DNA from 3 places in the Sphaerisporangium sp. NPDC005289 genome. Region 1 is predicted to be linked to each of the others. Evidence: riboswitches for the same ligand, from Rfam matches in the RefSeq annotation. Region 1 holds a riboswitch; each other region holds the start of a gene.
What was found. A riboswitch is a leader RNA that binds a small molecule or an ion and turns the genes downstream of it on or off. The one in region 1 is predicted to bind cobalamin.
Positions count from the first base shown of each region.

Region 1 (9,340 bases):
GAGGTGACGATGCCCAGCCCCGCCGCGAAGACCACCGGGGAGACGTAGGCCGCGGGTATCACGGCGAGCAGGACCGGGACGCGGCGCCCGGCGATCACGGGCATCCAGCGGGGGAAGACCTCGCCCCAGCGCTGGACGAGCCCGAGGGTGAGGACCGCTCCGACGACCGCGAAGGTCGCCAGGCCCGCGCCCGCCCACACCCCGCCGCTCTCGTGCAGGCCGCGCAGCATCGCCCGGTCGATGCCGAGAGGGATGCCCGCCAGCCAGGCGAGGCGGCTGACCGAGTAGAGCAGCGGGATCACGACGGCGGCGGCGGTGGCGCGGCGCGCCCAGGCGGCGGTGCGCGCGCGGGCGGCGGCGGGCACGTCGCCGTCGCGGCCGCACCGGCCGCAGGCGCCCCGGCCGCGGCGCTGCCAGGACAGGACGGCGGCGCCCACGAGGAACCCGCCGGCCAGGGACCACGCCTGGTTCAGCAGCGACCAGTCGAACACGGTGGAGTAGTCGATGCCCTTGGGCCAGCCGAAGGGCGCGCCGAGGATCAGCATGGGGGCGTATCCGGTCAGGGCGAGCAGGTCGGCGCCGGGGACCAGGACCATCAGGGAGAGTGCGACGGCGTAGCCGAAGGTCAGCAGCGCCGCGCGCGGCAGCCCGCGCAGGCGCACGGCGTGGCGCCCGGCCATGGCGAGCACCGCGACCGAGGTCGCGAGCAGAACACCGGCGAAGACCGGTGCGGCGATCTCGGCGGGGATTCCTCGCAGGACGGGCGCGTCTCCCCCCGAGGCCGGGCCCCCGAACGGATACCCCGTCCCCGTCATCGTCCAGAACAGCGCCACGACGCCGTAGGTGGCGGCCCACGCCGCGGCGGCGTACCCGGTCCACCCGCCCGCGACCGCTCCGCCGCGCGGCGCCGCCCCCGGGGCCGCGCCCGCACGGCCGGACGGCAGGCCCGCCCTGTCGCCGGATGCGGTCGCGTGGCGGGACCGGACGTCCGTCGCCTCCTCGGAGGCGTCCGTGCGCCTGGACGGGGCGCCTGCGGTGTCCTTCGGCGCGGACGCGTGGCGGGGCAAGGCGCCGAACGGCGTCGTGGACGTGTGCGCGGGGCCGGGTGGGGTTCTCGGCGGGTCCGCGGGGGTGCTGGGCGGGGTGGTCGGTGCGGGGGACACGGTCGCTCCCTTGGGGGACGTGGGTGGGGTGCGCGGACTCGCGCGTTCCCACGTTCCATCGGGCCGCCGGCCCGCCGACTCCCCCCGGGACGGGAACCTCGTCCCCCGTATGGGGGATCGTGACGATCCGGGCGCCGGCGCGGCGTCCAGAGGGGGTTCGCGGCGGACGGCCCGCCGGGCGAGGCGGGCGTGTGTGCGGAGCCGGAAATGGGCATTTAGTTCAATAACGGGGGAAAGGGCGTGAAGTATGCGTCGTCGGCAGGTGCTCGCGCTCGGTGCCGGGCTCGTGGCGCTGGCGGCGGGATGCGCGGACCCCTCCGGTTCTCGCAAGCTCGGGTCGGTGACCTTGCCGGTCGTGGTACCCGGCCCGTCCGGCGGTGAAGCCGATCGCGTCGCGCGGGCGCTCAAGACGGTGGCGGAACGCGACACCCTGGTGCGAGAGCTGCGGGTGGTGAACAGGCCGCAGTACACGGCGCTGACGGAGTTCGGGCGCGCGCCGCACCCGAGGCAGGTGCTGCTGGCCGACCCCGAGCTGGTCGGCACGGTCGGCGCGGCGCGGCAGGCGACCGCGTTCGCGGGCACCACGCCGCTGGCCCGGCTGTGCGGCGAGTGGGAGGCCCTGGTGGTGCTGGACGGCTCCCATCTGGCCACCTTCGGCGCGTTCGCCGACCTCATGCGCCGCGACCCGGGCAGGCTCGCGCTGGGCGGCCGCGCCGAGGGCGGGGTGGACCACGTGCTGTTCGGCATGCTGGCGCAGAGCCTCGGCGTGGACGCGCGCCTGCTGCGCTACGTCGCCTACCCCACCAGCGGCGAGGCGGTCGCCGCGCTGGCCAAGGGGGAGGTGGGGGCGGTCCTGGCCGGCCACAACGGCGTGCGCGCGGCCCTGCGAGCCGGTGGGCTGCGCGCGCTCGCCGTCTCCTCGCCCGACCGCATCCCCGGCGTGGAGGCGCCGACGCTGCTGGAGTGCGACACGCACGTGAACTGCGCCAACTGGCGTGGGCTGATAGGGCCGGGCGGCCTGCCCGAGGGCGACCGGGCCGCGCTGACCGGAATGTGCCGCGACCTGGCCGGCTCCCCGCGCTGGAGGGAGTTGTGCGCCCGCAGCGGCTGGACGCCGCTGTACCTGGAGGGTGAGGACTTCCGGCAGTGGCTCCGTGTCGAGTCCGCCCGCCTCGGCCGCGCCCTCGGCGAACTCGGCCTGCGCGTCTGAGGCGCCGCATCGCACCAAAGGAGCGGGGCCGTGCCGAGGCGGCCGGGGCATCGCCCGCGCCCGCTTGAGTGGGGTCGCGTACACAACCTGTGGGGGTGCTTGCGCTCGGGGCCACTAGATGTAGGATCCTGATCGTCGCTGGTTCGCCCCCCGGGGCGACGTGAGAGGGAACCCGGTGAGATTCCGGGGCTGCCCCGCAGCGGTGAGCGGGAACGAAAGCCGTCATATGAGCACTGGGCCGCGATAGTCGGCGGCCTGGGAAGCGACGGCCGGTAGGCATGTGCCAGGCGCCCGCGAGCCCGAAAACCTGCCGGTGACGCTGGAGTCGTCCAGGCCTCGAGGGTGGGCCGCGTGACGGGGTCGTCCGGCGTGCCCGCAGGGTGCCGCTCACCGGACGTGCGCCGCCGCGTGCCCTCGTACGGGGATTCGAGCGCACGAGGAGAGAGCACGTGACCGTGACACGCGATTTGCCGCCGTCCCACTCGCGGGAGGACGACGGTGGCGGAGGTGGGCGGCGGGCGGCGGACCGGCGCCTGGCCATCGAGGAGGCGGCCGCGCGGGTCATCGCCGACCCGGCCAACTCCCGGGTCGCGGCGCGCCTGCTGGCCGAGGAGATCGCCGAGGAGACCGCCGCGCACGGCGTGCGGTCGTTCTCGCAGTCGGTCGCCGCCACGCACGAGGCCGGCCTGGTGCAGGACGCCCTCGCGAAGTTCGTGCGGGACAACGCCGCCGAGCTGGACGCCCTCGTCGACCCCGAGGGGGACGCCCGGTTCGAGTACTTCGGGCTGCGCACCGTCTACGACCGCTACCTGCTGCGCCACCCGGTCACCCGCGGCGTCCTGGAGGCGCCGCAGCACTTCTTCCTGCGCGTGGCGTGCGGCCTGGCCGACGGCGTCGCCGAGGCGGGCGAGCTGTACCGGCTGATCTCGACGCTGTCGTACCTGCCCAGCTCGCCGACGCTGTTCAACTCCGGCGCCCGGCGCCCGCAGCTGTCGTCGTGCTTCCTGCTCGACTCCCCGCGCGACGAGCTGGAGGCCATCTACGAGCGGTACGGACAGGTGGCGCGGCTGTCGAAGTACGCCGGCGGCATCGGCATCTCCTGGACCCGCGTCCGGTCGCGCGGCTCGCTGATCCGGGGCACGAACGGGCACTCCAACGGCATCGTGCCGTGGCTGCGGACGCTGGACGCCAGCGTCGCGGCGGTCAACCAGGGCGGCCGGCGCAAGGGCGCGGCCTGCGTCTACCTGGAGCCGTGGCACGCCGACGTCGAGGAGTTCCTCGAACTGCGCGACAACACCGGCGAGGACGCCCGCCGCACCCACAACCTCAACCTGGCCAACTGGATCCCCGACGAGTTCATGCGCCGCGTCGAGGCCGACGGCACCTGGTCGCTGTTCGACCCCAAGGACGTCCCCGAGCTGGTCGACCTGTGGGGCGAGGAGTTCGACCGCGCCTACCGGGCGGCCGAGGCCGCCGGCCGGCACGTCCGTCAGCTGCCGGCCCGCACGCTGTACGGCCGCATGATGCGCACGCTCGCCCAGACGGGCAACGGCTGGATGACCTTCAAGGACGCCGCCAACCGGGCCTCCAACCAGACCGCGCGCCCGCAGAACGTCATCCACCTGTCCAACCTGTGCACCGAGATCCTGGAGGTCACCAGCGACGCCGAGACCGCCGTGTGCAACCTCGGCTCGGTCAACCTGGCCGCCCACCTGGTGGACGGCGAGGTCGACTGGGCGCGGCTGCGGGCGACGGTGGCGACGGCGGTGCGCTTCCTGGACAGGTCCATCGACCGGGGGTTCTACCCGACGCCCGAGGCGGAGGCGGCCAACCGCCGCTGGCGCCCGATCGGCCTCGGCGTGATGGGCCTGGCCGATGTGTTCTTCGCGGCCCGCCTGCCGTTCGACTCGCCCGAGGCGCTGGCGCTGTCCACGCGGATCGCCGAGGAGATGGCCCTGGCAGCCTACGGCGCCTCGGCCGCCCTGGCCGCCGCGCACGGCGCGCACCCCTCCTACGCCGACACCCGCGCCGCCGGTGGAGTGCTGCACCTGGATCACTTCCCGCAGGCGACCCCGGCCCACCCGCAGGAGTGGGAGGCGCTGCGCGCGAGGATCGCCGAGACGGGCCTGCGCAACTCGCTGCTGCTGGCCGTGGCGCCCACGGCGACGATCGCCTCGATCGCGGGCTGCTACGAGTGCGTCGAGCCGCAGGTGTCCAACGTGTTCAAACGCGAGACGCTGTCGGGCGAGTTCCTGCAGGTCAACCGCTATCTGGTGCGCGACCTGCGGCAGCGTGGGCTGTGGACGCCCGAGATGAGGGACGCCGTCAAGCGCGCCGACGGGTCGGTGCAGGAGATCGCGCAGATCCCCGAGGACCTCAGGCGGCTGTACCGCACGGCCTGGGAGCTGCCGCAGAAGGCGCTGATCGACCTCGCCGCCGCGCGCCAGCCGTACATCGACCAGTCGCAGTCGCTGAACCTGTTCATGGCCGCTCCCACCATCGGCAAGCTCTCCTCGATGTACGCCTACGCCTGGCGGGCCGGGCTGAAGACGACCTACTACCTGCGCTCGCGCCCGGCCACCCGGATCGCGCAGGCCACCGTCGCCGCCCAGGCGCCCGCCGCGGCCCCGCGCCCCGGCGCGCCGGCGTTCCCACCCGCTTCCCTACCCGCGTCCGGGCCCGTTCAGGCGCTCGACCAGGACGCCGTCGCCTGCTCCCTTGAGAACCCCGAGATCTGCGAGGCCTGCCAGTGATGCTGCTCGACCCCGGCATGGACCTGACCCTGCGCCCGATGCGCTACCCCGAGTTCTACGAGCGCTACCGGACCGCCATCCGCAACACCTGGACGGTCGAGGAGGTGGACCTGCAGTCCGACCTGGCCGACCTGGCCGAACTGAGCGCGGGCGAGCGTCATCTGATCAACCGGCTGGTGGCGTTCTTCGCCACCGGCGACTCGATCGTGGCCAACAACCTGGTGCTCAACCTGTACCAGCACCTCAACGCGCCCGAGGCCCGGCTCTACCTGTCGCGGCAGCTGTTCGAGGAGGCCGTGCACGTCCAGTTCTACCTGACGCTGCTGGACACCTACCTGCCCGACCACGACGAGCGGGCCAAGGCGTTCGCCGCCGTCGAGCACATCCCCTCCATCCGCGACAAGGCCGAGTTCTGCTTCCGCTGGATCGACTCGATCAACGCGCTCCAGCGCCTGTCGACCCGGGGGGACCGGCGGGCGTTCCTGCTCAACCTCATCTGCTTCGCCGCCTGCATCGAGGGGCTGTTCTTCTACGGCGCCTTCGCCTACGTGTACTGGCTGCGCTCGCGGGGCCTGCTCGGCGGGCTGGCCACCGGGACCAACTGGGTGTTCCGCGACGAGTCCATGCACATGGAGTTCGCCTTCTCGGTGGTCGACACGGTGCGCGCGGAGGAGCCGGACCTGTTCGACGACGAGCTCGGCGCCCAGGTGACCCGGATGATCGAGGAGGCGGTGGCCGCCGAGCTGGCCTTCGCCCGCGACCTGTGCGGCGATGGCCTGGCGGGGATGAGCGCCGAGCGGATGCGCGAGTACCTGGAGTACGTCGCCGACCGCCGGCTGGCGCGGCTCGGCCTGCCGGAGCGGTACGGGACGGCCAATCCGTTCGCGTTCATGGAGTTCCAGGACGTGCAGGAGCTGGCCAACTTCTTCGAGCGCAGGGTGTCGGCCTACCAGGTGGCGGTGGAGGGCACCGTGAGCCTGGACGAGGTGTTCTGACCGCTCCCGGAGCGCCGTGTCACCGTGCGGCGGGACCTCGTGTGAGGTTTATCACCCCGTTACGGGTGGTTTTCGGATCAAAGTCTGGTTAAGGATCGCCGGAGCCGGTCCGGGCCCTGGTGAAAGCCGAGGGCGCCGGACCGGTCCGCCGGCGCCCGGCCGGTGCGACAGTGGGGAAACCGGAGAAGGGGATGCCGCCCGTGTCATCGGCAGTGAACTGGATCGTCCTGGTCGTCGTCGTCCTGGCGGCGCTCGTCGCCGTCGAGCTGCTGCGCCGCGTGCTGCGGTCGCGCAGGGTCAACGGCCGCTTCTCCTTGGCCGGGCCGGTCGTCGAGCGGTGCACGTGGCCGGGCTTCGCCACCGCCGCCGTGGTCGCCTTCAACACGGTCTACGCGCCGGGGATGTCCGGCAGGTCGTTCGAGTTCGCGGTGCAGCAGACCGTCACCGTCCTGCTGATCGCCTGCGTGGCCTGGCTGGTCATCCAGGCCGCCTACGCGGTGACCGACGTGGTGCTGGCCAGGCTCAACGGCGTCGAGGGCATCGGCAACCGCAGGGCCCGCCGCATCCGCACGCAGATCACCCTGGTCCGCCGGGTGGCGGCCGCGGTCATCATCGTCGTCTCCGCCGGGGCGATGCTGTTCAGCTTCCCCGCCGTCCGCGCGCTCGGCGCCGGCCTGCTGGCCTCGGCGGGCATCGCCGGCGTGGTGGCCGGCATCGCCGCCCAGTCCACGCTCAGCAACCTGATCGCCGGGCTGCAGCTCGCCTTCAGCGACGCCATCAGGCTCGACGACGCCGTGGTCGTGGACGGAGAGTGGGGTCGTATCGAGGAGCTGACCCTGACCTACGTCGTCGTGCGGCTGTGGGACGAGCGCCGGCTGATCCTGCCGGTGTCCTACTTCACCTCCACGCCGTTCGAGAACTGGACCCGCTACGAGAGCCGCGTCGTCGGGCACGTCATGTTCTACGTCGACTGGACGGTGCCCGTCGACGAGCTGCGGGCCGAGCTGTACCGCTGCCTGCGCGAGCACCCGCTGTGGGACCAGAAGGACTGGACCCTCCAGGTGACCGACATCCAGGCCAACGGCCTGGTGGAACTGCGCGCGCTCATGAGCGCCTCCGACGCGCCGAGCGTGTGGGACCTCAAGTGTGACGTCCGCGAGCACCTGGTCGCCTACATCCGCGAGAACCATCCCCAGGCGATGCCGCGTCTGCGCGTCGAGGACGCCCCCGCCGCCGCCCCGGCGCCCCGGAAGGCGGGGACGTCCGTGCGGCCCGGCGTCCCCGGACAGGCCGTCCAGGACGGCCGCGAGCCCCGGTCAGGGATTGGACGGGCGTAGGACGCGGGTGCCGCCGGCGATCAGCGCCGTGGCGAGGATCCACCCCGAGGCGATCAGGATGTTGGCCAGCCACTGCGTCCAGCCCACCGGCTCCCAGGCGCCGCGCAGCTCGAAGACGCTCACCGGCACCAGCAGGTCCAGGGTGTAGGGGAAGGGGTGGAACACTCGCCGCTCGTCCAGGCCGACCTGGGAGGGCGGATGAGTGGCGAAGATCGCGGTGCCGGCGGCCAGCAGGACGGCGAACCACACCCCGGCCAGCCACGGCCGGTACCCGTACCCGACGATCAGGTCCAGCAGCAGCCCGGCCAGGCGCCCGGTGGGGCCGATGGTCGAGCGGCGCGCCCGCTGCTTGGCCAGCAGCACCCGGCGCGCCTCCTGCTCGTGGCCGATCCTGCGGTACCAGGCGGCCAGGTGCTCGTACGGCTGCGGACGGTAGCCGCCCGGGTCGCGGCTCACCCACGACAGCCGGTCGGCCAGCCGGGCCTCGCCGCGCAGCGACTCGTAGGCGAACCCGTTCAGGTGCACGTGGCCGGGATAGGCCCCGGGATGGTCGAGCAGGACGCCCACGCGCGAGTAGCCGAGGTTGACCCCGCCCTCCATCAAGGCCGGCGTCAGGATCAGCTCGTCGACCTGCATGTGACTCAGGTGCAGCGCGCGGCCCTGCGCGCTCACCACGGACTGGTCGAACGACAGCACCCCGGTGACCCGGGCGCCGCGCAGCCGCACGGTGCCCTCGGCGGTGAAGCCCGCGCTGAACTCCACGCTGCTGGCCTGCATGTGGTCGGCGTAGACGGCGTGGCCGCCGGTCCCCTTGATCACGGCGCGCTGGAGGTACAGGCCGCTGTTGAACTTGGCGCCGATGAGCCGCAGGCCGCCGACGGTGCGGATGTCGCGGCAGAAGGCGCCGCCCTCCACGGTCAGCCCGCCGGCCCACAGCGCCCAGTGGTTCTGGTCCCAGCCCCGCTCCCGCTTCTCGGCGTCGCTGAACGGCCGGCGGACGTCCTCCAGGTAGCTCTCGGAGGGCCGGTGGCTCTGCGGGCCGCTCTGGTCGAGGTCGGGGGCCATCAGGCGGGCCCGCGCCAGCCGGAGCTGGCCGGTGACGTGGGCGTTGTCCAGCCGAACTCCGGCGTGGACGGTGCAGGAGTCCAGCTCCAGCAGGCCGTCCACCGTGCAGCGGGCGGCGCGGATGCGGTGGATGTCGCAGCCGCGGAAGCGCATGCCCTTGGTGGTGGCGTCGGTCAGGGACACCGTGCCGGACAGGTGGCAGTTCAGCAGGTGGAGCTTGCTGGTGAGCGTCGCGTCCGACAGGTTGAGCATCCCGGTGATGCGCGCCCCGGCGAGCCGCAGCCCGGCCACCTGGCCGGGCTTGGCGGGACGGGCGCCGAGCATCAGGGCGGTCACCAGCTCGGCCCGCACGGTGCGCTCGGGCCCCCACGCGCCACCACCGGCCGGGTCGTCGCGGGCGGGGTCACCGGTGCGCAGATCGACCCATGCCCCGGAGGGATACGCCTCCCACACCTGGCGTTCCGCCGCCGTCAGCCGCCAGAACGGACGTGATCTCACCACCCGGGGACTGTAGCGCGGCCGGACGCCCGAATCGCACCGGATCTGGCAGATCGTCCGGGACCTGGCGGCGGAGAGGTGGCAGGAAACGGCCACGGGCGTGCAGCTTGCTGCCGCCGAATCGTCTGGTCCGGGGGGCTTGAATGCCGGAGAGTTGTTCGTGCAAGGACAAAACGAAAACACTCCGGAAAAGAGTAAAAGAAATGACCTCCACCGCTTTCTCCGCCGCCACCGCCACCCGTTCCGCCGGCACCACCTGGGACGCCGCCTCGCGCACCGCGGGCACCACGTGGGACGGTTACTCCCGCACCGCCGGAAC
Region 1 is NZ_JBEXGS010000020.1:88,019-97,358, reverse strand. It holds gene ABZT47_RS29400 (hypothetical protein) at 1-1,163, opposite strand, end outside; gene ABZT47_RS29395 (tripartite tricarboxylate transporter substrate-binding protein) at 1,411-2,373, shown strand; cobalamin riboswitch at 2,496-2,703, shown strand; gene ABZT47_RS29390 (ribonucleoside-diphosphate reductase subunit alpha) at 2,823-5,126, shown strand; gene ABZT47_RS29385 (ribonucleotide-diphosphate reductase subunit beta) at 5,126-6,121, shown strand; gene ABZT47_RS29380 (mechanosensitive ion channel domain-containing protein) at 6,322-7,458, shown strand; gene ABZT47_RS29375 (pentapeptide repeat-containing protein) at 7,438-9,024, opposite strand; gene ABZT47_RS29370 (hypothetical protein) at 9,225-9,340, shown strand, end outside.

Region 2 (9,340 bases), on a different contig from region 1:
CGGGTGCTCGGAGGCGGACCCCGTACCGGCCATTCCGGTACTGACGTCCTGCCGCCCCGAGTCATCGAGGTCGGAGGCGGTCTCCCGGTCGAACCCCGATCCCTGGTCGGGACGGGACGCGTGGTCGGCGCCGTAGCCGTCCTGGCGGGGATCGGCACGGTGAGCCGGTCCGGCGCCGGGATCCGGGCCGTAGTCGCCGTCCGGACGGGCGGCGGGATCCGGGCCGGAGCCGCCATCCGGGCCGGCGCCGGGATCGGGGTCGAGGTCCGGGTCGGAGTCGGGATCGAACGCGGAGCCCGGGTCGGGATCGCGGTCCGGGTCCGGGTCCGGATTCGGGTCGGGGTCCGCGTCGGCGGCCGCCGCGCGGCGGAGCAGGTCGTCGAGTTCGGCCTCGTCCAGGCCGGGAGCGTCGAACGGGTCGCGCCGGCGGCGGTGCGGCAGGGCGAGCCGCGCGGCCTGCCGGATGTCCTGCTCGGTGACCCGGGTGTCCCCCCGCCAGGCCGCGTGCGCCACGGCGGCGTGGGCGGTGATCAGGTCGGCGCGCATCCCGTCCACTTCCAGGCCGGCGCAGACGGTGGCGATCCTCCGCAGAGCGGCATCGGTGAGCGTGACCCGCCCCAGGCGGTCGCGGGCCTCGGCGACGCGCGCGGCGAGCGCCCGCTCCGCCTCCCGCCATCGTGCGGCGAAGCCCTCGGGGTCCTCCTCGTACGCCAGCCGCCGGCGCACCACCTCGGCCCGCTCGGCCGGGTCCCGGGAGGCCACGACCTCAACGGTCAGTCCGAACCGGTCGAGAAGCTGGGGACGCAGTTCCCCCTCCTCCGGGTTCATCGTGCCGACGAGGATGAACCGGGCCGCGTGCCGGACCGACACGGTGTCGCGCTCGACGTAGCAGGTGCCGAGCGCCGCGGCGTCCAGCAGCAGGTCCACGAGGTGGTCGTGCAGCAGGTTGACCTCGTCGACGTACAGGACGCCCCGGTGCGCCGTCGCGAGCAGGCCCGGGTCGAATGCCTTCACCCCTTCGGTCAGCGCGCGTTCGAGGTCCAGCGATCCGACGAGCCGGTCCTCGGAGGCGCCGACCGGCAGCTCCGCGAGCCGGGCGGCCCGCACGAGCGCGCCCGGCCCTTCGACGTCCGGCGTCCCTTCGTCGTCGCGCCGCCCGTTGTCGCGCGGCCCTTCGTCGTCGTGCCCCCCGTCGTCGCGCGGCCCTTCGGTGTCATGCACTCCTTCTGTGTCGTGCGGCCGGTCGGTGTCGTGCGGCCCGTCGGGGCAGCCGGGGTCAGGCGCGGCCGGGTCGCAGGAGAAGCGGCATCCCGCGACGACCGCGACCGGGGGCAGCAGCGCCGCCAGGGCCCGCACGATCGTGGACTTGGCCGTCCCCTTCTCCCCGCGGATGAGCACGCCGCCCGTGCGCGGGGACACCGCGTTGAGGATCAGGGCCAGCTTGAGGTCCTCGTGCCCCACGACCGCGGTGAACGGGTAGTGGAGGAGTCCCTCGGCCGTCATGGGCCGGTCCGGCATGTGTCGGTGTCCTTTCGGCGGCGCGCCCCAGCGGGCCGCCGGCTCGGGTCGGCGCTTGTCGTTCTCGTCGACTACAGCGCGGGCGCGCGACGCGGAGCGAGCACCCGGTCGGCGAGCAGGCCGAACGCGAGCCCGAGGCCGCTCCACAGGACGGCCTGGATGCCGACGGACGCCAGCCGGAACCTCCACAGCAACACGGCGGGGAAGTCAGCGGGCACCTCCTCGACCCCGGGCATCAGCAGTCCGGCGGCGGTGACCGCGACCAGGAAGGCGACCACGGCCAGCACCGTCGCGTCGCCGTTCCCGAAGCGAGGGGCCAGCCTCCGGCCCAGCGACACCGCCGCGACCGCGAGGAGCACGGCGATCAGGACGAACACGAAGTACAGCGCGGTACGTCGCCCGATGGTGGCGGGATCGCCGACGGCCGGCGGGTTCGCCGGGTACTTCAGGAACGGGACCAGCTCGACCGCGACGAACCCGGCCGCGGCCAGCAGACCGGCCGTGACCCTGGGCGTGAACGCCCCGAGCCGTCCGTAGGCGAAGGCGAACACGAGCGCGAAGACGCCTCCGACGGCCAGGCCGTAGACGCCGACCGCCGTGGCCAGGCCCACGGTCGACTGGACGGCCCGGCTGAACGGTTCTCCGTGGTCGGTGTCCCCGGCCGCATCGGCGTGCGCGTGCGGAGCGAGGTCCGGCGCGGGGAGGGCTCCGGCGGCCGGCGCGAGCGCGTGGCCGGCCTGACCCGCGTGGGCGTGCCCCTCCAGGGCGACCGCGGCCCCCACCTGGGGCTCGCCGAAGATCCAGGCGAACACCAGGGCGAGGGCGGCGGCGACGAGGCCCGCGAGCATGCCGCGGACCAGCAGGTTCTTCACCATGCCGTTGCCGGTTCCCGTGTCAGTGGCAGGGGAAGCCGAGCAGGTGACGACCGTCGTGCACGAACTCGTGGACGGTGTTGCCGGAGATCAGGGAGGTGGCCCCCTGCTCCGCGCCGACGAAGTACAGCAGGGCGAGGGCGAGCACTCCGGCGAAGACGGCCCACGGCAGCAACTCCCGGAGGGGAATGCGAACGGGGATGCTCAGCGGAGCGGACGGGGAATGCGAAACGGCCTGAGCCATTTGTCGTGCCTCCTCGGGATCACGCGTCCCATGCGGGGTGGCGGTGACGACGGAGGGTCTGACTCCCGGCCCGAAGGGACCGGTCACAGTGGCGCGGCCGTGCCAGAGTCTCGCTGGCTTCCCCACACCGTCAACAATGTCGGTTGGACGCTACGCGTGAACCATGGTCCCGTCAATGGGGCGAAGAGTGACAATCGCCCCTCTTATGCCACAGAGAGGATGCAGTGTCATCCCGACTTATCCTGATTTGTCATGGTTTCACGGACTCGCTCCAGCGAGCCGCGTTCCCTCTCGACGACGAGGAACTCAACGCCCGCGGACGACAGGAAGTGACCCGCGCCGTCCCCCTCCTCACCCAGACCGGCACCCTCCCCAACCCGAGCGACGCCGCCGGGATCGCCCCAGGTACGACCCCCGGGACCGTCCCGGGCACGACCGCCGGAGCCGCCCCGGGCACAGCCATCGAGGTCACCTCTGATACGGCCTCAGGGGCGACCACCGAGAGGCTTTCGGGCGCGACCACCGAGAGCAGTTCGGGCACGACCACCGAGGCCGTCCCGGGCACGACCGCTCCCCTGCGCGGCCCTGCGGCACGCCGGCGGGACGTCGTGCTGTGCGGCCCGGCGGTGCGGTGCCGGCAGACGGCGGCCGGGCTCGGCCTGACCGCCGTGGTCGACCACGGGCTGCGCGACCGTGACGCCGGCCGGTGGGCGGGGCGGACGCTGGCCGAGATCCAGGCCCGGGAGCCCGAGGAACTGGTGGCCTGGCTGACCGACCCCGCCGCCGCCCCGCACGACGGGGAATCGGTGCTCGCCCTGATCGAGCGGGTCACCGCCTGGCTGCGCACGGCGCACGGCGAGGGCGGTGGCGCTGGCGGTGATGGCGGTGGCGGTGATGGCGGTGGCGGTGGCGGTGATGGCGGCGGCGGGAGGATCATCGCGGTCACCCATCCGGACGTGATCAGGGCCGCCCTCGTGCACGTGCTCGGCGCGCCCCCGGAGACGTTCTGGCGCATCGACGCCGAGCCGCTCACCAGCGTCCGCCTCACCTCCCACGCCGGCCGCTGGCGCCTCCGCCTCCCCCGCCCGGCCTGACAGACCGCACCGCCCCACCTCCCGAACGGCCGCCTCAGCCCACCCCGCGATCCGTGGAAATCCCCAGGCGCCGCGCGGACTCAAGCGTCGAAGTCGACGGTGACGTCGGGGGACAGCGGGATGGACTGGCAGGTCAGCACGTAGCCTGCCGCCACCTCGGCGGGTTCGAGGGCGAAGTTACGGCGCATCTCCACCGTCCCGTCGGTCACCTTGGCGCGGCAGGTGCCGCACACGCCTCCCTTGCAGGCGAACGGCAGGTCGGGCCGGACGCGCTGCGCCCCCTCCAGCACGGTGAGGCCCGGCGGCAGCGGCATGGACGTGGCCCGGCCGCCCAGGACGACCGTCACCTTGGCGACCGCCTCCTCGGGGACCCCCGCGACCCGGCGGGCCGGCGGTGGCGGCGGCTCGTCCACGTAGAACAGCTCGTGGTGGACGCGCTCCGGAGCGACGCCCAGCTCGGCGAGCACCGCCTTGGCGTCCTTGACCAGCCCGTACGGGCCGCAGAGCCACCAGTGGGCGACGGCCGGCACGTCGGTCAGGGCGGGGAGCAGCAGGCGGAGCTTCGGACGGTCCAGGCGGCCGGTGAACAGCTCGGGCTCTCTGGGCTCCCTGGACAGGACGTGCACGACCTGGACGCGGGCGGGCGCGGAGTCCTTCAGATCGGCCAGTTCCTCCCCGAACATCACCGTTCGCGTCGTGCGGTTCCCGTAGAACAGCGTCACCGACGACCCAGGCACCGTGAGCACGGACGACGCGATCGACAGCACGGGGGTGATCCCGGAACCGGCGGCGACGAACACGTGGTCCGCCGGGCGGGACAGGTCGGCGGTGAAGCCCCCGGTGGGCGGCAGCACCTCCACCTGTTCCCCCGGCCTCAGGCGGCGCACCAGCCGGGTGGAGAACAGCCCGTCGGGGATCTCCCTGACCCCTATGCGCAGCGGGCCGCCCGCCGGCGCGCAGATGGAGTACGAACGCCGCTCCTCGCGTCCGTCCACGAACGCGCGCAGCGTGAGGGACTGGCCGGGGAGGAAGGCGAACTCCTCCGCCAGTTCGCCGGGCACGTCGAAGGTGATCGCGGCGGCGTCCTCGCACAAGCGATCCACCCGTGCCACCCGCAAAGCGGCGAACCGCCCCCTGCGCCGCCGCCGCCCGCCGTCTCCGGCCGCTCCGCTGCCGGGCATGTCACAGCTCCTTGACGTGCTCGAAGGGCTCCCGGCACGTGCGGCACCGCCACAGGTCCTTGCAGGCGGTGGACCCGAACCGGGACACCTCCTCGGTGTCGCCGGACCCGCAGCGCGGGCAGCCGACGCGCCGCCGGACCGGGCCGAGGGTCAGCGGCACCGGCCCGCTCCGCCGCGCAGGGGCCTGGCCGGGCGGCGCGACGCCCGCGTCGGCGAGCCTGCGCCTGCCCTCCTCGGTGATCCAGTCGGTGGTCCAGGCCGGGGTGAGGACGGTGCGCACCTCGACATCGGCGTATCCGGCGGCGCGCAGAGCGGCGGACAGGTCGGCCCTGATGGCCGCCATCGCCGGGCAGCCGCTGTAGGTGGGGGTGACGGTGACGACGACGCTTCCGTCACCGGTCTCATCGACGCCGCGCAGGATGCCGAGGTCGTCCAGAGTGAGCATGGGCAGCTCCGGGTCCAGAACGGCCCGCGCGACCTCCCACGCGCTCGGCGCTCCCCGTCCCGGCGCCCCTGACCTGGCTCGCGGGCTCACCATGTCGCCCCCTGGTGGGCGCGGGCGACGCTCTGCAGTTCGTCGAGCAGGCGGGTCAGGGCCGGAGTGTGATCTCCGTCGCGCCCCCGCCCGAGCCCGGAACCTGCGACCGTGGTGGAGGGCCGGGTGAGGGTGGCGGCCGTGAGGACCTGGCCGATGACGTCGTCGAACTCCTCGCGGAGGGTGGCGGGGTCGACGCCGGCGCCCGCCCGCGCGAGCCGCGCCTCGACCTCGTGCGGGACGAACAGCTCCGCCACATCCGGCCACACGGCCGCGAGCCCCTCGGTGACGCGCTCGCGGGAGTACGGCGTGCCGTCGCCGAGCCTGACCACCCAGCCGGCGGCGTAGTCGCGGTGGTAGGCGACCTCCTTCACGCCCTTGGCGGCGACCGCGGCCAGCACCGGGTCGCGAGAGCTCGCGAGCCGGTCGAGCAACGCCAGCCGCCAGGTCGCGAAGACCAGCAGGCGGGCCATCTCCTGCCCGAAGTCGCCGTTCTCCGCCTCGGCGAGCCGGACGTTGCGGAACTCCTCCGGGCCGCGCAGGAAGGCCAGCGCGTCCTCGTCGCGTCCGGAGCCGTCGGCGGCGCCCGCGCGGGACAGCAGCAGGCGGGCCTGCCCGAGGAGGTCCAGCGCGATGTTGGCCAGCGCCACCTCCTCCTCCAGCTCGGGGGCGTGCGTGCACCACTCCTGGAGCCGGTGCGACATGACCAGCGCGTCGTCGCCGAGCATCAGGCAGTAGGCCGACAGGTCGCCGGCGTCCACACCGCCGGGCAGCCGGGTGTCCACACCGGCCAGCGGGTCGGCGAACCCGGTCCCGTACGCCCAGCGGGGGTCGTCCGCGTCGTTGATCGCCTCATAGGCGTCGGCCAGGGACGGCTCGCGAGGATCGCCCGGAAACGGCTCGTGAACGCCGGCCGACGACGGAGCGCGGACGTCCGCCGACGACGGGACGCGCACATCGGACACGGACGGGACGCGCACATCGGACGCGGACGGGACGCGGACGTCGGGCGCGGAGGGTTCACGAGGGTCCGGCGTGGCGGATCCACGAGGGTCCGGCGTGGCGGAGGCTTCGGAGGACATCGTGGCCTCACATGTGCGGGACGTCGTCGGGCAGGGTGTAGAAGGTCGGATGCCGGTAGACCTTGTCGCCGCTCGGCGCGAAGAACGGGTCCTTCTCGTCGGGGCTGGTGGCGGCGATGTGGTCGGACCGGACGACCCAGATGCTCACGCCCTCGTTGCGGCGGGTGTAGAGGTCGCGGGCGTGGCGCAGCGCCGTCTCGTCGTCGGCGGCGTGCAGCGAGCCGACGTGGACGTGGTTGAGCCCTCGCTTGCTGCGCACGAACACCTCGTACAGCGGCCAGTCGCTCATGCCCTCGCCTCCGCCCCCGCGGCCGTCCCGGCGTCCGCGCTCGTCGTCCCGGCGTCCGGGGCGGTGCGGCGTGCGGTCTTGCGGGCGTGGGCGACGGCGGCCTCGCGGACCCAGGCGCCGTCCTCGTGCGCGGAGCGGCGTACGGCGACGCGCCGCGCGTTGCAGGGCCCGTCGCCGCTGATCACCCGCTTGAGCTCCGACCAGTCGACCGGACCGAAGTCGTGGTGGCCCCGCTCGGGGTTCCAGCGCAGCTCGGGGTCGGGCAGGGTGACGCCGAGCACCTCGGCCTGGGGCACGGTCATGTCGACGAACCTCTGGCGCAGCTCGTCGTTGGTGTGCCGCTTGATCTTCCAGGCCATGGACCGCGCGGTGTTGGGCGAGGCGTCGTCCGGCGGCCCGAACATCATCAGGGACGGCCACCACCACCGGTCCACCGCGTCCTGCACCATGTCGCGCTGGGCGGGGGTGCCCTTCATCATGGTGAGCAGCAGCTCGTATCCCTGCCTCTGGTGGAAGGACTCCTCCTTGCAGATGCGGATCATGGCCCGCGCGTAGGGGCCGTACGAGCTGCGGCACAGCGGCACCTGGTTGCAGATGGCCGCGCCGTCGACCAGCCAGCCGATCACCCCGACGTCGGCGTAGCCCAGCGTCGGGTAGTTGAAGATCGAGGAGTACTTCTGCCGCCCCTCGATGAGCATCGCGGTCAGCTCGGAGCGGTCGGCGCCGAGCGTCTCGGCGGCGGAGTAAAGGTAGAGCCCGTGCCCGGCCTCGTCCTGCACCTTGGCGAGCAGGATGGCCTTGCGCCGCAGCGTCGGCGCGCGGGTGATCCACTCGCCCTCGGGCTGCATGCCGATGATCTCCGAGTGGGCGTGCTGGGCGATCTGCCGGATCATGGTCGCGCGGTAGCCGTCGGGCATCCAGTCGCGCGGCTCGACGCGGCGGTCCTGCTCGATCGTCCGGTCGAAATGCCGTTGGAGGTCAGCCATCTACCGCCACCCCTTTACCGAACATTCGGTCAGTTATCAGTCTCGCTCAGCGATCCGTCACGCGCAAGGCCGCACCTCGGGGCGGGCATGCCCGGCACCGGCAGGCGATCAGCCATCGCGCCGGGCGACCAGCGTGAGCACGTCGTACTTGGCCACCGACGAGCCGTCCTGCTTGGTCACGTCGGCGTCCCAGCGCACCTCGCCGTGCCCGGCGCCCTCGCGCGGGTCGATCTGCTTGGCGGTCAGGGTGACCGTCAGCTCGTCCCCGGGATAGACCGGGGTGAGGAAGCGCAGGTTCTCCAGCCCGTAGTTGGCCAGCACCGGCCCGGGGTCGGGGTCGACGAACAGGCCCGCGGCCAGCGAGACGATCAGGTACCCGTGGGCGACCCTGCCGTCGAAGAACGGGTTGGCCCTGGCGGCCTCCTCGTCCATGTGGGCGTAGAAGGTGTCGCCGGTGAACTCGGCGAAGTGCTCGATGTCGGCCAGGTCCACGCGGCGCGGCCCCGCGACCACCGTGTCGCCGGGGCGCAGGTCCTCAAGGTGCTTGCGAAACGGGTGGACGTCGGTCACCGTGCGCTCGCCGCCGGGCACCCAGCGGCCGGTGATCGCGCCGAGCATGGACGGGCTCGCCTGGACGGCGGTGCGGTTCATGTGGTGCAGCACCCCGCGGACGCCGCCCATCTCCTCGCCGCCGCCGGCCCGCCCGGGGCCTCCGTGGACCAGCACCGGCAGCGGGGACCCGTGCCCGGTGGACTCCTTGGCGGCCTCGGCGTCCAGCACGAGCAGGCGTCCGTGCCAGGGGGCGGCGCCGAGCACCACCTCGCGGGCGAAGTCGCGGTCGCCGGTCACCACCGAGCCGACCAGGCTGCCCTGGCCCCGCGCGGCCAGCTCGACCGCCCGCGCGGCCGAGTCATAGGGCATGAGCGTGCTGACCGGGCCGAACGCCTCCACCTCGTGCGGCTCGGGGCGGTCGGCGTCGTCCACCCGCAGCAGCAGCGGCGAGATGAACGCCCCCCGCTCGGCGTCCGCGCCGACGACCTCCACCCGCTCGGGATCGCCGTACACCACCGAGCCGGCCGGGATCAGGGCCTTGAGCGCGCGGCGGACCTCCTCGCGCTGTCCGACGCTCGCGAGCGCGCCCATGCGCACCGACGGGTCGGCCGGGTCGCCGACCGTGACCTTCGCCAGCCGCGCGGCGACGGCCTCGGCCACCGCGTCCAGCGACTCGGCCGGGACGAGGGCGCGCCGGATGGCCGTGCACTTCTGCCCGGCCTTGACGGTCATCTCGGTCACGAGCTGCTCGACGAACAGGTCGAACTCGGCGCCGCCCGGCGCGGCGTCCGGGCCCAGGATCGAGCAGTTCAGCGAGTCGGCCTCGGCGTTGAAGCGGACCGACCGGGCGGCGACGACCGGGTGGGTGCGCAGCTTCTGGGCGGTGGACGCCGAGCCGGTGAAGGCGACCACGTCCTGCTCGGTCAGGTGCTCGAACAGGTCGCCCGCGCTGCCGCACACCAGTTGCAGCGCGCCCTCGGGCAGGAT
Region 2 is NZ_JBEXGS010000007.1:195,323-204,662, reverse strand. It holds gene ABZT47_RS14995 (VWA domain-containing protein) at 1-1,518, opposite strand, end outside; gene ABZT47_RS14990 (CbtA family protein) at 1,590-2,393, opposite strand; gene ABZT47_RS14985 (CbtB domain-containing protein) at 2,413-2,634, opposite strand; cobalamin riboswitch at 2,668-2,815, opposite strand; gene ABZT47_RS14980 (histidine phosphatase family protein) at 2,964-3,728, shown strand; gene paaE (1,2-phenylacetyl-CoA epoxidase subunit PaaE) at 3,809-4,909, opposite strand; gene paaD (1,2-phenylacetyl-CoA epoxidase subunit PaaD) at 4,911-5,447, opposite strand; gene paaC (1,2-phenylacetyl-CoA epoxidase subunit PaaC) at 5,441-6,313, opposite strand; gene paaB (1,2-phenylacetyl-CoA epoxidase subunit PaaB) at 6,534-6,815, opposite strand; gene paaA (1,2-phenylacetyl-CoA epoxidase subunit PaaA) at 6,812-7,801, opposite strand; gene paaZ (phenylacetic acid degradation bifunctional protein PaaZ) at 7,910-9,340, opposite strand, start outside.
Region 2: another riboswitch for cobalamin. It lies ahead of ABZT47_RS14985 (CbtB domain-containing protein); the one in region 1 lies ahead of ABZT47_RS29390 (ribonucleoside-diphosphate reductase subunit alpha).

Region 3 (9,340 bases), on a different contig from region 1:
GGCCGCCGGTCGTCCGGCCTCCGGCCCTCTGACCGCGGCCTTCCCGGCCTCCGCCTCCTCGGCCTCCGGCTTCCCGGTCTCCGCCTCCTCGGCCTCCGCCCCCTCGGCCATCGCCGCCTCGGCCTCGGGCTTCCCCGCCTCCGGTCGTCCGGCGTCCTCCGGCAGCGCCGGCGGTTCGGCTCGGGAGTCCTGGGGGACGTCGGCCGCCCCGTCCGCTGTGCCGACGGTCGTCGCGGGCGCCGGGCGGGCGGCGAAGACGGCGGCGCAGACCTCCGGGACGGCGGCCGGGTCCCAGTCGCGGGCCTCCATGCCTTCGACGAGCGCGGCGGCGATCTCCTCGGCCTCGTCGGTGTCCGTGCGCCCGGCGGTGCCGTCCTCGGCCAGGCCAAGCGCCTCGCGCAGGCCCGGCAGCGCCTGGTCGCCCGCCCACATCTGCCGGGCGCGCAGCATCGCCAGCACCAGGTCCACCCGGGCCCGTCCCCTGGGTGCCTGGCCCAGCACGTGCAGGCCGTCGCGGATCTGCACGTCCTTGACCTCGCACAGCCAGCCGTCCACGTGCAGCAGGAAGTCGTCGAACTCGGCGTCGTGCGGCCGGTCGGCGACGCCGAGGTCGTGGTCCAGCCGGGCGGCCTGGATGAGCGTCCAGATCTGCGCGCGGATCGCGGGCAGCTTGGCCGGGTCCATGGCGGCGATCGAGGCGTGCTCGTCCAGCAACTGCTCCAGCCGGGCCATGTCGCCGTAGGTGTCGGCCCGCGCCATCGGCGGCACCAGGTGGTCCACCAGGGTGGCGTGGGCGCGGCGCTTGGCCTGGGTGCCCTCCCCGGGGTCGTTCACCAGGAACGGGTAGATCAGCGGCAGGTCGCCGAGCGCGGCGTCCGGGCCGCAGGAGGCCGACATCCCGGCCGACTTGCCGGGCAGCCACTCCAGGTTGCCGTGCTTGCCGACGTGCACGACGGCGTGCGCGCCGAAACCCTCCTCGTCCCGCAGCCAGCGGTAGGCGGCCAGGTAGTGGTGGCTCGGCGGCAGGTCCGGGTCGTGGTAGATCGCGATCGGGTTCTCGCCGAACCCGCGCGGCGGCTGGACCATCACCACGACGTTGCCCGCGCGCAGCGCCGCCAGCACGATCTCCCCGCCTGGGTCGCGGGAGCGGTCGACGAACAGCTCGCCGGGCGGCGGGCCCCAGTGCCGCTCGACGCGGGCGCGCAGGTCCCCCGGGAGGGTCGCGTACCAGGCACGGTAGCGGGCGGCGGAGATCCGCACCGGGTTGCCGGCGAGCTGCTCCTCGGTGAGCCAGTCCTGGTCCTGGCCGCCGGCGGCGATCAGCGCGTGGATCAGCGCGTCACCGTCCAGGTCGGCCACGCCGGGAAGCCCGTCCTCGCCGTCGGGGCCGATGTCGTACCCGTCCGCGCGCAGAGCGGCCAGGAGACGGACGACGCTGGCCGGGGTGTCCAGGCCGACCGCGTTGCCGACCCGGGCGTGCTTGGTCGGGTAGGCCGACAGCATCACGACGATCCGCCGCTCCTCGCGGGGTACGTGCCGCAGGACGGCGTGCCGCACGGCGATCCCGGCGACGCGGGCGGCGCGCTCGGGGTCGGCGACGTAGACCGTCAGCCCGTCCTGGTCGACCTCCTTGAAGGAGAACGGGACGGTGATGATCCGGCCGTCGAACTCGGGGATGGCCACCTGGGAGGCCGCGTCCAGCGGGGAAAGGCCCTCGTCGCTCTCCTCCCACGCCCGCCGGCCGCTCGTCAGGCACAGGCCCTGCAGGATCGGCACGTCGAGCCCGGCCAGCGCGCCCACGTCCCACGCCTCGTCGTCCCCGCCGGCCGAGGCGGTCGCCGGGCGCGTCCCTCCGGCGGCGAGCACGGTGACGACCAGCGCGTCCACCTCGCCGAGCACTTGGAGCAGTTCCGGCTCCGCCGTGCGCAGCGAGGCGCAGTAGACGGGCAGCGGGCGGCCTCCGGCGTCCTCGATGGCGTCGCACAGCGCGTGCACGAACCCGGTGTTCCCCGCGACGTGGTGGGCGCGGTAGTACAACACCCCCACCACCGGCCGCGCGCCGGTCCGTCCGTCCGCGATCGTGACCGGGGCGCTCTGGTCCCCGTTCGTGGCCGGGATACCGGCCGCCTCCCGCCTCCCCTCGACGGGAGGATCGGCGGTCACCTCCCCGCCCGTGCCTGCGTCCTGCCCCGCCGGAGGTTCGGGCTCCGGGCGTTCCAGGACGCCCCAGGCGGGGGTGGCCTCGGGCGGGGCGAAGCCGTGGCCGGTGAGCAGCACGGTGTCGCACAGGAAGCGGTGCAGCTCGGCCAGGTTCGCCGGACCGCCGTGCGCCAGGTAGGCGTGCGCCTCGGCGCACACTCCTCCGGGGACGGTGGACAGCTCCATCAGCTCGGCGTCGGGGGCCTGCTCGCCGCCGAGCACCACCACCGGGCGGGGGCCGGCGAGCAGGGCGTCCAGGCCCTCCTGCCAGACCCGCCGCCCGCCGAGCAGGCGGACGACGACCAGTTCCACGCCGTCCAGCAGCTCGGGGAGGCCGGCGGCGGTGAGCCGGGCGGGGTTGCCGAGCCGGTACGGCAGGCCGCACGCGCGGGCGCTGAGCAGGTCGGTGTCGGAGGTCGACAGCAGGAGCAGGGGGAGATGGCGCACGGCACATCCTCACTCGGGGTCCGCGCCCCGGGTCGTGGGTCCACACGGCGGCCTGGAGTCTCCTGGCTTCCGGATCGACGCATCACCCCGGCCTTCCCGCCCGTTGCCGGGCCGTGGCCTTGGTGGGGTTGACTCCCCGGTGACAGTGGCGGGACCGCGCCGGACTCACACCGGCTTCCTCCAGTACCGTCGCCCTCCATCAGATCATGTCGTCCGACTTATTGCGAGATGTCGTTATTGCGATCAGCCGGGGTTACCATCCTCACCGTGGCCGCCGCCGACTTCTCCACCCCCGCGAGCGCGAACGAAACAACCCGCCCGCCTGGCCAAGTCCCTCCCGGCGGCGCCGGTTCCCCGGCCCGCCCGACCGACAGCGCCGTCCCCCCTGCCCGCCCGGACGGCGGCGCCGCTTCCCCGTCCCGGTCGATCGGCGGCGCCGGCTCCCCGGCCCGGTCGCGGCCGGACGCATGCCCCGGGGCCCTGCAGACCCACACGGCGGCGGACGGCGCGGTCGCCCGCCTCCGGACGCCGGGCGGCCTGCTCACCCCCGACCGGCTGCGCGTCATCGCGGACGCCGCCACCACGTGGGGATCGGGCGTGATCGAACTGACCTCCCGTGCGAACGTGCAGGTGCGCGGGCTCGGCGAGGCGGACGGCCAGGCGTTCGCGGACCGGATGGCCGCCGCCGGGCTGCTGCCCTCGGCCACCCACGAGCGGGTGCGCAACATCGTCGCCGGCCCGCTGTCCGGCCTCGACGGGCGCGGCCTCGCCGACGTCATCCCCCTCGTCCGCGCGCTGGACGACGCCGTGCTCGCCCGGCCCGCCCTCGCGGAGCTGCCGGGCCGTTTCCTTTTCGCCCTCGACGACGGCCGCCACGACCTGCTCCCCCTCCACGCCGACCTCACCCTCCTTCCCACCCGGCCCTCCCCCGTCGCCGGCTACACAGGGGCCGGGAACGAACCCGGTCCGGGCGGGTCCATAGAGGCCCGGGACCCGGGGCACGGGGCGGGCATCGCCGGATGCGTGCTGCTACTCGCCGGGCAGGACACCGGGCTGCGGTTCCCCCTTGCCGACGCGGTGCCCGTGATGGTGGCCGCCGCCGAGGCGTTCCTGGCCGAGCGGACCGCCCAGGGCACCGGCGCATGGCGCGTCGCCGAACTCACCGACGGCCCCGCCGCGATCACCGCCCGGCTCACCACCGGCACTCCCCAGGTCTTCTCCGCCATCCGCACCGGCCCGGACGCCGCGACGACGGATACGGCCGGGCGTACGGACACCGGGAAATCTCCCGGGATCGTCGCCATGGCGGACGGGCGGGTGGCGCTGGTCGTCCTGGCCGCGCTGGGCCGGCTCACCGCCGCCCAGGCGCACGCGGTGGCCGAGGCGGCCGACGCGGGAAGCGCGGAGGTCCGGCTGACCCCGTGGCGCACCCTCGTGATCCCCGGCATCGCGCCTGCCGAGGCCGCGGCGTGGACATCCCGCCTGGCGGCCGCCGGGCTGGTGACCGACGCGGCATCCCCATGGGCCGGAGTCACGGCCTGCACGGGCCTGCCGGGCTGCGCCAAATCGCTCGCCGACGTCCGGTCCGACGCGACCCAGGCCACCTCGCACCCGCACCCCGCCACCGGACCGGCCCTGACCGGACACCGGCCGCTCCCCGTGCACTGGGCGGGATGCGAGCGCCACTGCGGACGCCCCGCCGGCCCGGCCGTACTGGTGACCGCCACCCCCGACGGCTACCACGTCGAGTCCCCAGGCACGGCCGAACACCACACCACCCTCCCGGCCACGGCCACCGCGGTCGCCGGAGCACGCACCGGCGACCATCGATAGCACGTGACAGAGGTGACGCCTAGGTGCGGCCGACGATGGTGCCGGCTCTGTCGATGACGATGACGTCGACCTCCACCGGGGCGCCGCGCAGGACGTCCAGGGCGGTGGCGCGGGCGCGGGCGGCGATCAGGTCGCCGAGGGGCACCCCCGCCTCCCGGCAGAGGGTGAGGGCCTGGAGGGCGGTGTTGGCGTCCCGCACCCGGGCCGCCAGCGCCTCGTCGCCGCCCGCGCCGAGCACCATCGCCGCCAGCGCCTCGGTGCTGACCTGCGAGCGGCCCGAGTGCAGGTCGAGATGCCCGTCGGCGAGCTTGGACAGTTTGCCGACGCCCCCGGCCACGGTGAGCCGGGGGACGGGGTGGCGGCGCAGGTACTTCAGGACGGCGCCCGCGAAGTCGCCCATGTCGAGCAGCGCGTCCTCCGGCAGCCCGTACAGCTCGGCGGCGACCCGCTCGGAGGTGCTGCCGGTGCACGCCGCCACGTGGCGGTGCCCTGCGGCGCGGGCGACGTCCACGCCGCGCCGGATGCTGTCGATCCACGCCGAGCACGAGTAGGGCACCACGACGCCCGTGGTGCCGAGGATGGACAGGCCACCGAGGATGCCGAGCCGGGGGTTCCAGGTGCGGCGCGCAAGCTCCTCGCCGCCGTCCACGGAGATCTCGACGACCACGTCGCCAGCGACTCCGTGCGCGGCGGCGACGCGCGCCACGTGGGCGCGCATCATCTCGCGGGGCACCGGGTTGATGGCGGGCTCGCCCACCTCCAGCGGAAGGCCCGGCTTGGTCACGGTGCCGACGCCCGGCCCCGCGCGGAAGGTGACCCCGGTTCCGGGGGCGCCTCGCCGCACGGCGGCGCGGATCAGCGCGCCGTGCGTGACGTCCGGGTCGTCCCCCGCGTCCTTGACCACCCCGGCCCTGGCCTCCCGATACGGCCGGGCATCCAGCCCCCCCGCGGTCCGTCGAGGCTCCGCCGTCCCCTGTCGCCCCGCCGTCTCTCCAAGGCCGGCGGTCCCACGTCGCCCCGTCGCCTCCCCAGGGGCGGCGGGCCCATGTTGCCCCGTCGCCTCCTCAAGGCCGGCGGTCCCACGTCGCTCCGCCGTCTCCCCAGGGGCGGCGGTCCCGCCCCGTCTGGCCGCCTCGCCGTGCTGCGGGGGATGTCCGTCCTGCGGGGGTGTCACGTGAGCGGGGATGAGTTCCTCGGTGGCCAGCGCGAACGACGGGCGCTGCCCTCGGGGCAGGACGATCTCCACCGGGTCGGGGAACGTCCCGGTGAGCAGTGCGGTGTAGGCGGCGGTGACCGCCGCCGTCGCGCACGCGCCGGTCGTCCACCCGTACCGCAGCCCAGTGCTCATGGGTCAAGAATGCACATCCCGCGAACGGGCCCGCCGCGCAGGGCCAGCCGGGCCGGCTTCTCCCGGTTCGCCAGGGCACATGCCGGATCCCGCCCGGTGAGCGGACCGGGCGGGATCGGCACAGGGCTGGGTCAGATGCAGAAGCCCCAGGTCGGCTTGCAGCAGCCCCAGGTGAACGCGCCCTCGGTGGCGGGTTCCCGGCCGCCGACGATCCGCTCGTCCAGCGTGATCTCGCCGGCCGGGTGATCGAGACCGGCGACGCGGGCCTGCGGGTTCTTCCACTGACGGATCAGCTCGTTGTCGGACATTTCATGACTCCTTCGATGACGAGGCCGAGATGCGGTGACGCCTACACCGGGCAGGAGAGAGTGCGGGTGGCGCAGCAGCCGATGCTGATGAAGAACTCGGTCTGCGGAGGCATCCCGCCGACCACCTCCTCCTGCAGGGCGATCTCACCGGCCGGGTGGTCGAGGCCTGCGACGCGGTCCTGCGGGTTCTTCCACTGACGGATCAGCTCGTTGTCGGACATGAGGGAACTCCTTGTCGATGAATCGGTGGGGATGAACGGGGTGTGGGCCTGCTAGCAGAGGTCCACGGTGCAGCATTTGTGGGAGATCACCGGCGGCCAGGTCTCCTGCGGCATGCCGCCGACGACGTGCGCGAGGCCCTCGTCGACGTCGATCTCACCGGCCGGGTGCGCGATCCCCCTGGTGCGGACCCGGGGGTCCTTCCACTGACGGATCAGTTCGTCGTCGGACGACATCGCGCGACTCCTTCGGTACTCGGATCAGCCGCAGTAGACGCCGGTGGGGCAGCAGCCCCAGGAGGCGATCGCCTCCGTCGCGGGCGGCATGCCGCCGACCAGCTCGTCCAGGCTGATCTCACCCGCGGGGTGGACCAGGTCGCCGGTACGGGCCTGCGGGTTCTTCCACTGACGGATCAGCTCGTTGCCGGACATCTCATGACTCCTTCGGCTACGTCGTGGCGATCAGAAGCCGCCGGCGCAGAATGCGTCGGTGGGGCAGCAGCCGAGGGAGAAGGCGTACTCGGTCCTCGGCGGCCGGCCGCCGACCACGCGGGTGTCGTCCAGGGCGATCTCCCCGGCGGGGTGGACGAGGCCGGCGACGCGGGCCTGCGGGTTCTTCCACTGACGGATCAGCTCGTTGTCGGACATGGTGTGACTCCTTCGTTCAGATTTCGGTGGAGGGGGACCGCGCCGGACGGTGCCGGCGGGACGGGCCCGCGGTGCCGCGGGCCCAGGGGCGGCTCAGATTCCGCCGCACCACAGACCGGTGGGGCAGCAGCCCAGGGAGGCGATCCACTCGGTCACCGGCGGCCGGCCGCCGACCACCTGCTCCTCGGTGAGGGCGATCTCCCCGGCCGGGTGGTCGAGGCCGGCGGTGCGGGCCTGCGGGTTCTTCCACTGACGGATCAGCTCGTTGTCGGACATGACGTACTCTCCAGTTCGTTGGTGTGTGTACGGGCGCGCCGGGGCCATCCGACGCGCTTCACGCGTTCAGGGCCTCGACCCGCGGACGGGGCTCGGCGTCCAGTGCGAACAGCTCCCGGTAGGTCCCCTCTCGTGCGATGAGCTCCTCGTGCCTGCCGCGCTCGACGACGCGGCCGCGGTCGAGCACGAGGATCTGGTGGGCGTCGCGGATCGCGCTCAGGCGGTGCGAGATGACGATCCGCGTGACCTCGAGCCCGGACAGCGCCGCGTCGACGCGGCGTTCGGTCTCGGGGTCGAGGTGGCTGGTGGCCTCGTCGAGGATGAGCAGACGGGGCTTGTGGACCAGGGCGCGGGCCAGGGCGACCCGCTGCCGCTGCCCGGCCGACAGCGCGGCTCCGGCCTCGCCGACGAGCGTGCCGTATCCCATGGGCATGGCGACCACGTCGTCGTGCAGTCCCGCGATGCGGGCGGCGCGCACCACCTCCGCCTCGGTGGCGTCCTCCCGGCCCAGGGTGAGGTTCTCCCTGATCGAGCCGTTGAAGAGGTTGAGGTCCTGCAGGACGGCGCCGCAGCGTGATCGCAGGTCGTGGACGTCCAGGTCGGAAAGGTCGTGCCCGCCGTGGCGCACCGTGCCCGCGGTGGGGCGCAGCAGGCCGAGGACCAGCAAAGCGATGGTGCTCTTGCCCGACCCCGTGCGGCCGACGATGCCGAGCTTGTCGCCGGGCTGGACGGCGAAGGCGAGGCCGGACAGGACCGGCGGGCCGTCGGACTGGTAGTGGAAGACCAGCCCCTCGACCTCAACGCCGCTCGGGGCGTCCGGCGCAAGGCGCACCTGACCGCTGGGCTCCTCGTCGGCGTCGACGATGTCGTACACCCGCTCGATCTGGCTGCGCAGCATCGGATAGCTCTGGCCGGCGCCGGCCAGTCCCTGGATCGGGGCCAGCACCGCGAGCGCCACCGTACTGGCGGCGAGCGCCGTGCCGATGGTCATGGACCCGTTCAGGACCAGCGCCAGCCCGGTGAGCAGCAGGAGCAGGGGGGCCGCGGTGGTGAGGGCCTGGTGCAGGGCCTCCAGGCCGGCGGTGATCCGGCCGCGGACGGCCAGGGCCGCGCGGTACCGGTCGAACAGGCCGGCCCAGTGCTGCTCGGCCCGCTCCTCCACCCCGTTGGCCTTGACCGGGATCACGGCCTCCAGCGTCTCGGTGAGGTAGCTCTGCTCCTCGGCCTTGGCCGACAGTTCGCGCTGGTACACCGCCGCCGTCCGCGGGGAGAGCCGCACCACCAGCAGCACGTGGACGCCGCCCAGCACGACGACGACCGGCACGTACCCGGGGGCGAGCACGGCCAGGCCGATCAGGTAGCCGGTGAGCAGCGCGGCGTCCAGCACCATCGTCAGCAGCCGCTGGGTGACGGTCTCGCGCGTGGTGGAGACGCTGCCGAGCCGGGCGAGCAGGTCGCCCCTGCGGCGCTGGATGAAGAACGACAGCGGCAGCCGCAGCATGTGGCGGATCAGCCGCCGCCCGAGCGTCGCCTCGGCCCGGACGCGCAGGCCGAGCACCACCAGCTCGCGCAGCAGGGTCATGGCGCCGGCCAGGACCGTGGTGCCGGCCACCACGATGGCGAACACGGGCAGGATGTCGGCCCGCCGGTCGGGGACGAAGGTGTCGACGACCTGCTGGGTGGCGATCGGCAGCACCAGCGCGAGCGTCTTGAGCACGACCGCGCAGGCCAGCACGACGCCGAGCAGGCCGCGGCTGCCGGGCAGCGCCACGAAGTCGCGCAGGTAGCGCAGCATGAGCCACTCGCGCATGGGCGTGCGCCGCCGCGTGAAGTCCGGTCCCGGCGTCACGCGGACCAGCACGCCGCCGTAGCGCCGGTCGAAGTCCTCCATGCTCTGCCAGAGGCGGCCGGCTCCGGGGTCGGCGATGCGGACGCGCCGCGCGGTGACCCGTTCGACGACGACGAAGTGGTGGTCGGCGAGGTAGGCGATGACCGGCTCGTCGGTGCCGTCCAGGTGCGCCACCCGCTCGGTCCGCGCGTGCAGGCCCATGCGGGGGGCGGCG
Region 3 is NZ_JBEXGS010000007.1:225,038-234,377, reverse strand. It holds gene ABZT47_RS15105 (cobaltochelatase subunit CobN) at 1-2,646, opposite strand, end outside; cobalamin riboswitch at 2,702-2,827, opposite strand; gene cobG (precorrin-3B synthase) at 2,914-4,479, shown strand; gene ABZT47_RS15095 (cobalt-precorrin-5B (C(1))-methyltransferase) at 4,499-5,827, opposite strand; gene ABZT47_RS15090 (hypothetical protein) at 5,959-6,135, opposite strand; gene ABZT47_RS15085 (hypothetical protein) at 6,177-6,356, opposite strand; gene ABZT47_RS15080 (hypothetical protein) at 6,408-6,590, opposite strand; gene ABZT47_RS15075 (hypothetical protein) at 6,615-6,785, opposite strand; gene ABZT47_RS15070 (hypothetical protein) at 6,816-7,001, opposite strand; gene ABZT47_RS15065 (hypothetical protein) at 7,095-7,277, opposite strand; gene ABZT47_RS15060 (peptidase domain-containing ABC transporter) at 7,336-9,340, opposite strand, start outside.
Region 3: another riboswitch for cobalamin. It lies ahead of ABZT47_RS15105 (cobaltochelatase subunit CobN); the one in region 1 lies ahead of ABZT47_RS29390 (ribonucleoside-diphosphate reductase subunit alpha).